2 linked regions of the Roseisolibacter agri genome follow. The protein of the gene in region 2 binds, or shares a complex with, the protein of the main gene of each other region. Links are inferred from orthologs where the notes say so. Each region holds a gene or a part of one and is shown on either strand. Other genes may lie near its edges.

What was found. The genes of interacting proteins can lie anywhere in the genome.
Region 1: the proteins of mfd (region 2) and uvrA are in contact, whole or in part, in a crystal structure (PDB 4DFC), measured with the Escherichia coli proteins. The link is inferred for Roseisolibacter agri from one-to-one orthologs.

Annotation. Positions count from the first base shown.
Region 1 is NZ_BRXS01000004.1:198,746-202,266, forward strand. What follows is about bases 1-3,455. They hold uvrA (excinuclease ABC subunit UvrA), read left to right. Parts: upstream 1-363; coding sequence 364-3,255; downstream 3,256-3,455. Other genes in these bases: cutA (divalent-cation tolerance protein CutA), read right to left, coding at 1-208; rosag_RS13020 (ScyD/ScyE family protein), read right to left, coding at 3,340-3,455. In the rest of the region: more of rosag_RS13020, read right to left, coding at 3,456-3,521. UniProt on the Escherichia coli protein: The UvrABC repair system catalyzes the recognition and processing of DNA lesions. UvrA is an ATPase and a DNA-binding protein. A damage recognition complex composed of 2 UvrA and 2 UvrB subunits scans DNA for abnormalities.
Region 2 is NZ_BRXS01000007.1:487,435-491,387, reverse strand. What follows is about bases 51-3,937. They hold mfd (transcription-repair coupling factor), read right to left. Parts: upstream 3,599-3,937; coding sequence 251-3,598; downstream 51-250. Other genes in these bases: rosag_RS23145 (vWA domain-containing protein), read right to left, coding at 3,602-3,937; rosag_RS23155 (peptidylprolyl isomerase), read right to left, coding at 51-123. Outside these bases: more of rosag_RS23155, read right to left, coding at 1-50; more of rosag_RS23145, read right to left, coding at 3,938-3,953. UniProt on the Escherichia coli protein: Couples transcription and DNA repair by recognizing RNA polymerase (RNAP) stalled at DNA lesions. Mediates ATP-dependent release of RNAP and its truncated transcript from the DNA, and recruitment of nucleotide excision repair machinery to the damaged site.

The DNA.
Region 1 (3,521 bases), on a different replicon or contig from region 2:
GCCCGTCGAGCCGCTCGCGCCGCGTCTTCAGCAGCACGACGACCTCACGCTCGTCGGCCATCTTCCCCTCCCACCGGTAGAACGACCGCGCCGGCGGGAGGATCGTCCCGCAGGCGATCAGCCGCAGGTCGAGCAGGGTCCGGACGAACGGGACCGCCTCCTCCTCGGAGGCGAGGGTCGTGAGGACCACGACGGTGGCGTCGGGCATGGCGGCGGCGGGGACGGGAAGCCTGCGGGCACGCGCTCGTCGGCAACCTCGCCGGTGGGCCGATCCATCGCTACGGGCACTTCTCGCGGCCGCCCGAAGATTCCCCGATCCCGCCGCTTGTCTGGAGCCCGCCGGGCGGTGAGCTTACGCAGGTTATGGCAGAAGAAGCCCTGATCGTGCGCGGCGCGCGCGCGCACAACCTCAAGAACGTCGACGTCACCATCCCGCGCGACAAGCTCACCGTCATCACGGGCTTGTCGGGCTCCGGGAAGTCGTCGCTCGCCTTCGACACCATCTACGCCGAGGGGCAGCGGCGCTACGTGGAGTCGCTCTCGGCCTACGCGCGCCAGTTCCTCGGGCTGATGGAGAAGCCCGACGTCGACGTCATCGAGGGGCTCTCGCCGGCGATCTCGATCGAGCAGAAGAACACGGGCAACAACCCGCGCTCGACGGTCGGCACGGTCACCGAGATCTACGACTACCTGCGCCTGCTGTACGCGCGCGCCGGTACGCCGCACTGCCCCAACTGCGGGCGCGCCGTGCAGCGCCAGAGCCCCGTCCAGATCGCCGAGACGGTGCTGACGTGGGAGGAGGGGACGCGGCTCGAGATCCGCGCGCCGCTCGTGCAGGGCCGCAAGGGCGAGTTCCGCGAGCTGTTCGAGGGCGCGCGCAAGCAGGGCTTCGTGCGCGCCGTCGTCGACGGGGAGCTGATCGAGCTCGCCGATCCGCCGAAGCTCAACAAGCGCCAGAACCACAGCATCTCGGTCGTCGTCGACCGCCTGGTGGTGCGCGCCGAGGATCGCGGCCGCCTGACCGACTCGCTCGAGACCGCGCTGCGGCTCGCCGACGGGCTCGTGGAGGTCGTCGAGTATTCGGCCGAGGGCGCGCAGCCCGACGTGCACCTGTTCTCGGAGCGCTACGGCTGCCCGGTGTGCGGCATCTCGCTGCCGGAGCTGGAGCCGCGGCAGTTCTCGTTCAACTCCCCGTTCGGCGCCTGCCCGTCGTGCGGCGGCCTGGGCACGCGCAAGGAAGTCAGCGCGCAGCTGGTCCTCGGCGATCCGAGCATCAGCATCCTCGAGGGCGTGGTGCTGCCGTGGGGTGAGCCGGACGGCTACCTGAAGAAGGTGATCCTGCCGGGGCTCGCGAAGGCGCTCGACTTCAACCTCAACACCGAGTGGGGGAAGCTGCCCGCGCGCGTGCAGCACGCGCTGCTGCACGGCGCGGGCGACGCGCCCGCACCCGCGCGCAAGACGGCGGCGAAGGGACGCACGGCCGCGAAGGCCGCGACGACGACCGAGGTGCAGTGGGAGGGCATCCTCCGCAACGTGCAGCGCCGCTACGAGGAGACCTCGAGCGACGCGATCCGCATGGAGCTGGAGGAGTACATGGTGGCGACGCCGTGCTCCTCGTGCGCGGGGCGCCGCCTGAAGCCCGAGTCGCTCGCGGTCACCGTGAACGGCTTCAACATCGGCGAGGTCGTCGAGCAGTCGATCTCGGCCGCGCGCGACTTCTTCGCGTCGGTGCCGGTGCGCGGCGACGGGCGGCCGGGGCTCGACCCCGAGATCGCGGGCCCGATCCTCAAGGAGGTGCGCGAGCGCCTCTCGTTCCTCGTCGACGTGGGGCTCGACTACCTGACGCTCAACCGCTCGGCCGAGTCGCTGTCGGGCGGCGAGGCGCAGCGCATCCGACTGGCGACGCAGATCGGGTCGCGGCTGGTGGGCGTGCTGTACATCCTCGACGAGCCGTCGATCGGGCTGCACCAGCGCGACAACGGGCGCCTGCTGGCGACGCTGAAGCAGCTGCGCGACCTCGGCAACACCGTCATCGTCGTCGAGCACGACGAGGAGACGATGCGCGAGGCGGACCACCTGATCGACCTCGGGCCCGGGGCGGGGAAGCACGGCGGCGAGGTGATCGCGGCCGGCACCGTGAAGGAGGTGCTGCGCAACCCGAAGTCGGTGACCGCGCAGTACCTGAACGGGAAGCGCGAGATCCCGGTGCGGCCGGAGCGCCGCCCGCGCGACGCGCAGCGCGTGATCCGCGTCGAGAACGCGCGCGAGCACAACCTGCGTGGCGTCGACTTCGAGATCCCGCTCGGCTGCTTCGTGTCGGTGACCGGCGTGTCCGGCTCCGGGAAGTCCACGCTCGTCGAGGACATCCTGCATCGCGCGCTGGCGCGGCACTTCTACCGCGCGCGCACGATCCCGGGCGTGCACGACCGGATCGTCGGGCTGGAGCACATCGACAAGGTCATCGACATCGACCAGAGCCCGATCGGCCGCACGCCGCGCTCCAACCCGGCGACGTACACCGGGCTGTTCACGCCCATCCGCGAGCTGTTCGCCGAGATGCCCGAGGCGAAGATCCGCGGCTACGGGCCGGGGCGCTTCTCGTTCAACGTGAAGGGCGGGCGCTGCGAGGCGTGCCAGGGCGACGGCCTGGTGAAGATCGAGATGCACTTCCTCCCCGACGTCTTCGTGCCGTGCGACGTCTGCAAGGGGAAGCGCTTCAACCGCGAGACGCTGGAGGTGCGCTTCCGCGGGCTCTCCATCGCCGACGTGCTCGACCTGACCGTCGAGGACGCGTGCGGGATCTTCGAGAACCAGCCGCGCATCGCGCAGAAGCTCGAGACGCTGCGCGACGTGGGGCTCGGCTACATCCACCTGGGGCAGAGCGCGACGACGCTCTCGGGCGGCGAGGCGCAGCGCGTGAAGCTGGCGACCGAGCTGTCGAAGCGCGACACGGGCCGCACGCTCTACATCCTCGACGAGCCCACTACGGGCCTGCACTTCGAGGACGTGCGCCTGCTGCTCGACGTCCTGCACCGCCTGGTCGACCGCGGAAACACGGTGCTCGTGATCGAGCACTCGCTGGACGTCATCAAGACGGCGGACTGGGTGATCGACCTCGGGCCCGAGGGCGGCACGCGCGGCGGACAGATCGTCGCCGCGGGCACGCCCGAGACGGTCGCCCAGATCGACGCCAGCCACACGGGCCACTACCTGCGGCCGCTGCTGCCGGCGCTGCGCAAGCGCAAGGCGGGCTGACGCCGCAGCGGCTGTCGCGCGTGACGCACGAGGGGCCCGCATCGCGCGATGCGGGCCCCTCGTGCATGCGGTGGCGTCGGAAGCTCAGGGCACGATGCGCAGCACCTGTCCGCGGCCGGCGACGTTCCCGTTGATCGCGACGTAGAACGCGCCGTCGTCGCCGATGGCGATCGCCGTCGCGGCGGGGAGGTTCTCCGCGACGGTGGTGCGCGTGCCGTCGCGCGCGACGCGCCACAGCTTGCCGGGTCCGGCGAAGAACGGGTCGC
Region 2 (3,953 bases):
CGAGAGCTCCTGCGAGCCGGCCTTCGCGACGGTATCGACGTGCGCGGTCATCGCCTCCTTGAAGCCGTCGCACGCGGCGAGGCCAGCGGCGGCGGCGAGGACGAAGAGACCCTGGCGTTTCATGGACAGCGGGGGTGTACGGTGGAGGGGCGTGAGGCGGGAGGCCGCCGGGCAGGACGCACGCATCGCCGCGGCGTCACCGCCCCGCAGGGCCGACGACTTCGCGGCGAGGACCAGCGACCCGCGAGCGTCAGGCGGGGACCAGACTGCGGAGCGCCCGGACCAGACCGGGCAGGATCTCGGCGCCACCCAGTCGCGCGAGCTTGAGCGACAGGGGCTGGGCGCGCTTGACCTCGGCCTGGAACTGCACGTCGTGGAACGCCGCACCGAGCGCCTTCATGCGCGGGACGGCGGTATCCCGGAATGTTACCCGGGCCTCGTCGCCCCGCACAAGGACGCCCTCGACCCCCAGGGCGCCACCCAGCACCCGGAGGTAGGCCGTGGCGAAGAAGGCCTCGGCCTGGGGCGGCAGGGCGCCGAAGCGGTCGCGCACCTCGTCGCGCAGGGCGTCGATCTCCGCCGCCGTGGTTGTAGCCCCGAGGCGTCGATAGAGGTCTAGCTTCGCCTCCTGCGACACGACGTAGTCGTCCGGCAGGTAGGCCGCCTGGTCGAGCGAGACGTCCGACGGCACGAGCCGCGGCGCCACGTCGCCGGCGATCAGGCGCCGCACCGTCTCGTCGAGCATGCGCAGGTACATGTCGAAGCCGACCGCGTGCACGAAGCCGCTCTGCTCGGGGCCGAGCAGGTTGCCGGCACCGCGCAGCTCCATGTCCTTGAGCGCGACCCGGTACCCCGCCCCGAGCTCCGTGTGGTGCTCCAGCACCGAGAGGCGGCGCTCCGCGTCCTCGTCCACCGCGTCGGGCACCAGCAGGTAGCAGTAGGCGCGGCGGTGCGAGCGGCCCACGCGGCCGCGCAGCTGGTAGAGCTGCGCGAGGCCGAAGTGGTGCGCGTTGTTGACGAACATCGTGTTCGCGTTCGGCACGTCGAGCCCCGTCTCGACAATCAGCGTCGAGACGAGGATGTCCACGTCGTGGCTCACGAACCGGTGCATCACGTCCTCGAGGTCCTTCTCGCGCATCTGGCCGTGGCCGACGGCGATGCGCGCGCGCGGAACGATGCGCCGCAGGTGGTCCGCGACCGCCTCGATGGTCTCGACGCGGTTGTGGACGTAGAACACCTGCCCGCCGCGATCGAGCTCGCGCGCGATCCCTTCCTCCACCAGCCCGTCGTCCTTGGGCTCGACGAAGGTCAGCACGGGCGAGCGGTCGCGCGGCGCCGTCTGCATCAGCGTCATGTCGCGCAGCCCGGCCAGCGACTGGTGCAACGTGCGCGGGATGGGCGTCGCCGTCAGCGTCAGCACGTCGGTCTCGAGCTTCAGCTGCTTGAGCCGCTCCTTGTGCTTGACGCCGAAGCGGTGCTCCTCGTCGACGATGATCAGCCCGAGCCCGTTGAACGTGATGTCGGGGCTGAGCAGGCGATGCGTGCCGATGATGACGTCGACCTTGCCGGCGGCGAGCTCGCTCATGACGCCCGCCTGCTCCTTCGCGGTCTGGAAGCGCGACAGCATCTCGACGCGCACCGGGAAGTCGGCGAAGCGCTCGCTGAAGGTGCGGTGGTGCTGGTCGGCGAGGATCGTCGTCGGCACGAGCACGGCGACCTGCCGCCCGCTCTGTACCGCCTTGAACGCGGCGCGCACGGCGATCTCGGTCTTGCCGTAGCCCACGTCGCCGACGAGCAGGCGGTCCATCGGCCGCCCGCTCTCCATGTCCTTCTTGACGTCCTCGGTCGCCTTGCGCTGGTCGGGCGTGTCCTCGAAGAGGAAGCTCGACTCCAGCTGCCGCTGCCACGCGCCGTCGGGATTGTGCGGTGGTCGCGCGGCGACGCGGCGACGCGCGTACAGCTCCAGCAGCTCGACGGTCATCTCCTGGATGGCGGCGCGCGTCTTGTCGCGCTGCGCCTGCCAGCGCTTGCCGCCCAGGCGGTGCAGCCGCGGCGGCGGCGCGTCGGCGTCACCGTCACCCGCCGCGCGATAGCGCTCGATCTGATCGAGGCGGTAGAGCGGCACGTTCAGCTTGTCGCCGCCCTCGTACTCGACGACCGCGACCTCGATCGTGTTCGTGCCGACGAACTTGGTCTCGATGCCGCGGTAGATGCCGACGCCGTGCTCCAGGTGCACGACGAAGTCGCCGGGCTTGAGCCCCGTGACGGCGTCCAGCGCCGTGCCGGCCGAGTAGCGCCGCGCGCGGCGGATGCGCCGGTCGCGGCGGAAGATCTCGTGGTCAGTGAGGACGCGCAGGCCCGGGACGTTGCGTCCCAGCGCGTCGGCGCCGGCGGGGACGACGAAGCCGCCCCCGAGCACGCCGATCACGAGCGCCGCGGGGGACGGCTGCCGTCCGACGAAGTCGTCCTCCTTCTCGCCCAGCAGCTCGTCGAGACGCTCGGCCTGCCCCTCGTTGTCGCAGAGGATGAGCGTCGTCATCCCGTCGCGCACGAGACGGCGCAGCTTGCGGATGTCGCGGTCGATCGCGTCCGGCGCGCGGAGCGGGAAGCCGATCTCCGGCGTCGCGCCGCCGGCCTTGTCGGGCGCGATCTCGCGCAGCGTGCCGAAGCCCTTCAGCAGCCCACGCGCCTCGGACGGCTCGAGGAAGAGCGCCTCGCGCTTCGGCACGTCCTCGCCGCGTCGGCGCGCGAGCTCCAGATGGTGCGCGGCCTCGTCCCACGTGCGCTGGAGCTCCGCGCCCTCGTCCAGCCCATCGGCGACGAAGAGCAGCGTGTCCGGCGTCCAGAGGTCGGCGAGGGTGACGCGCTCGAACTCCGTCCCCTCGCCCGCCAGCGCGCCGTCGACCGGCAGCACGACTGCCACTTCGGCCGCGCGCGTGGAGCGCTGGCTGAACAGGTCGAAGTGGCGCAGCTCCGAGATCTCGTCGCCCCAGAACTCGAGGCGCACGGGCTCCGCCATGCCGAAGCCGTAGATGTCGAAGATGCCGCCGCGCACCGAGAACTGCGCGATGTCGTCGACCATGGCGACGCGCGTGAAGCCCACGCGCTCGAGGTGCGCGGCGAGATCCTCGGGACGCCACACGTCGCCGCGCCGCAGCTCGAGGCGCGCCTGCTGCAGCGCGCGCGGCAGCCGCGTGCGCTCCAGCACCGCACGCGGCGTCGTGAGCAGGATGCGCACGCCGCCGCGCGTCAGCCGCTCCAGCGTCTCGACGCGCTCGCCCGCCACCTCGGCGTGCGGCTCGGCCTCGCCGAACGCCTCGCGGTGCGGATAGAGCGCGACGGGCGCGCCGCCCTCGGCGGGGCGGTCGAGCAGCGTGTCGAGATCGGCGAGCCAGCGCTCGGCCTCCGGGACGCCGGCGGCGAGCACCACGAACAAGCGCTGCGGGAAGCGGCGCGCGAGCGCGGCGAGCAGCACCGCATCGCTGGAGCCGTGCAGGCCGCCGACGGTGACGGTCGCGCGCGCGCCGGGCAGCGTGTTGGCGAGGCGGGTGAACGCGGGAAGCGCTTCGATCGCCTCGACGAGCGTCGGGAGGGCCATCGCCTACGCGGCGCGCGGCCGCAGCGCGGCTCCCGCACCGCCAGCGGCGCCGCGGCGCGCGATGAGCGCCTCGGCCGCGAGCGCGGCGATCGCGGCCGCGATCAGCACGCCGCCGATCGGGCGGCGCCCGCCACCCGCGAACACCGCCGACGCCGCCGCGTCGCCGTCACGCGCCGTCTCCACCCGCTGCCCGCGCACGCGCGCGCGCAGCGCCCCACCGCTCAACCGTTCCAACCGCAGCTCCTCGGCTTCCGGATCGACCACGAGCGCACCCGCCGGGGCGCCGCTCCGGAGCCAAAGGTAAACGCCCGGGCGCGCGGGGGCGGAGAGCGCGCGGCCCGCCACGGCCGTGCGC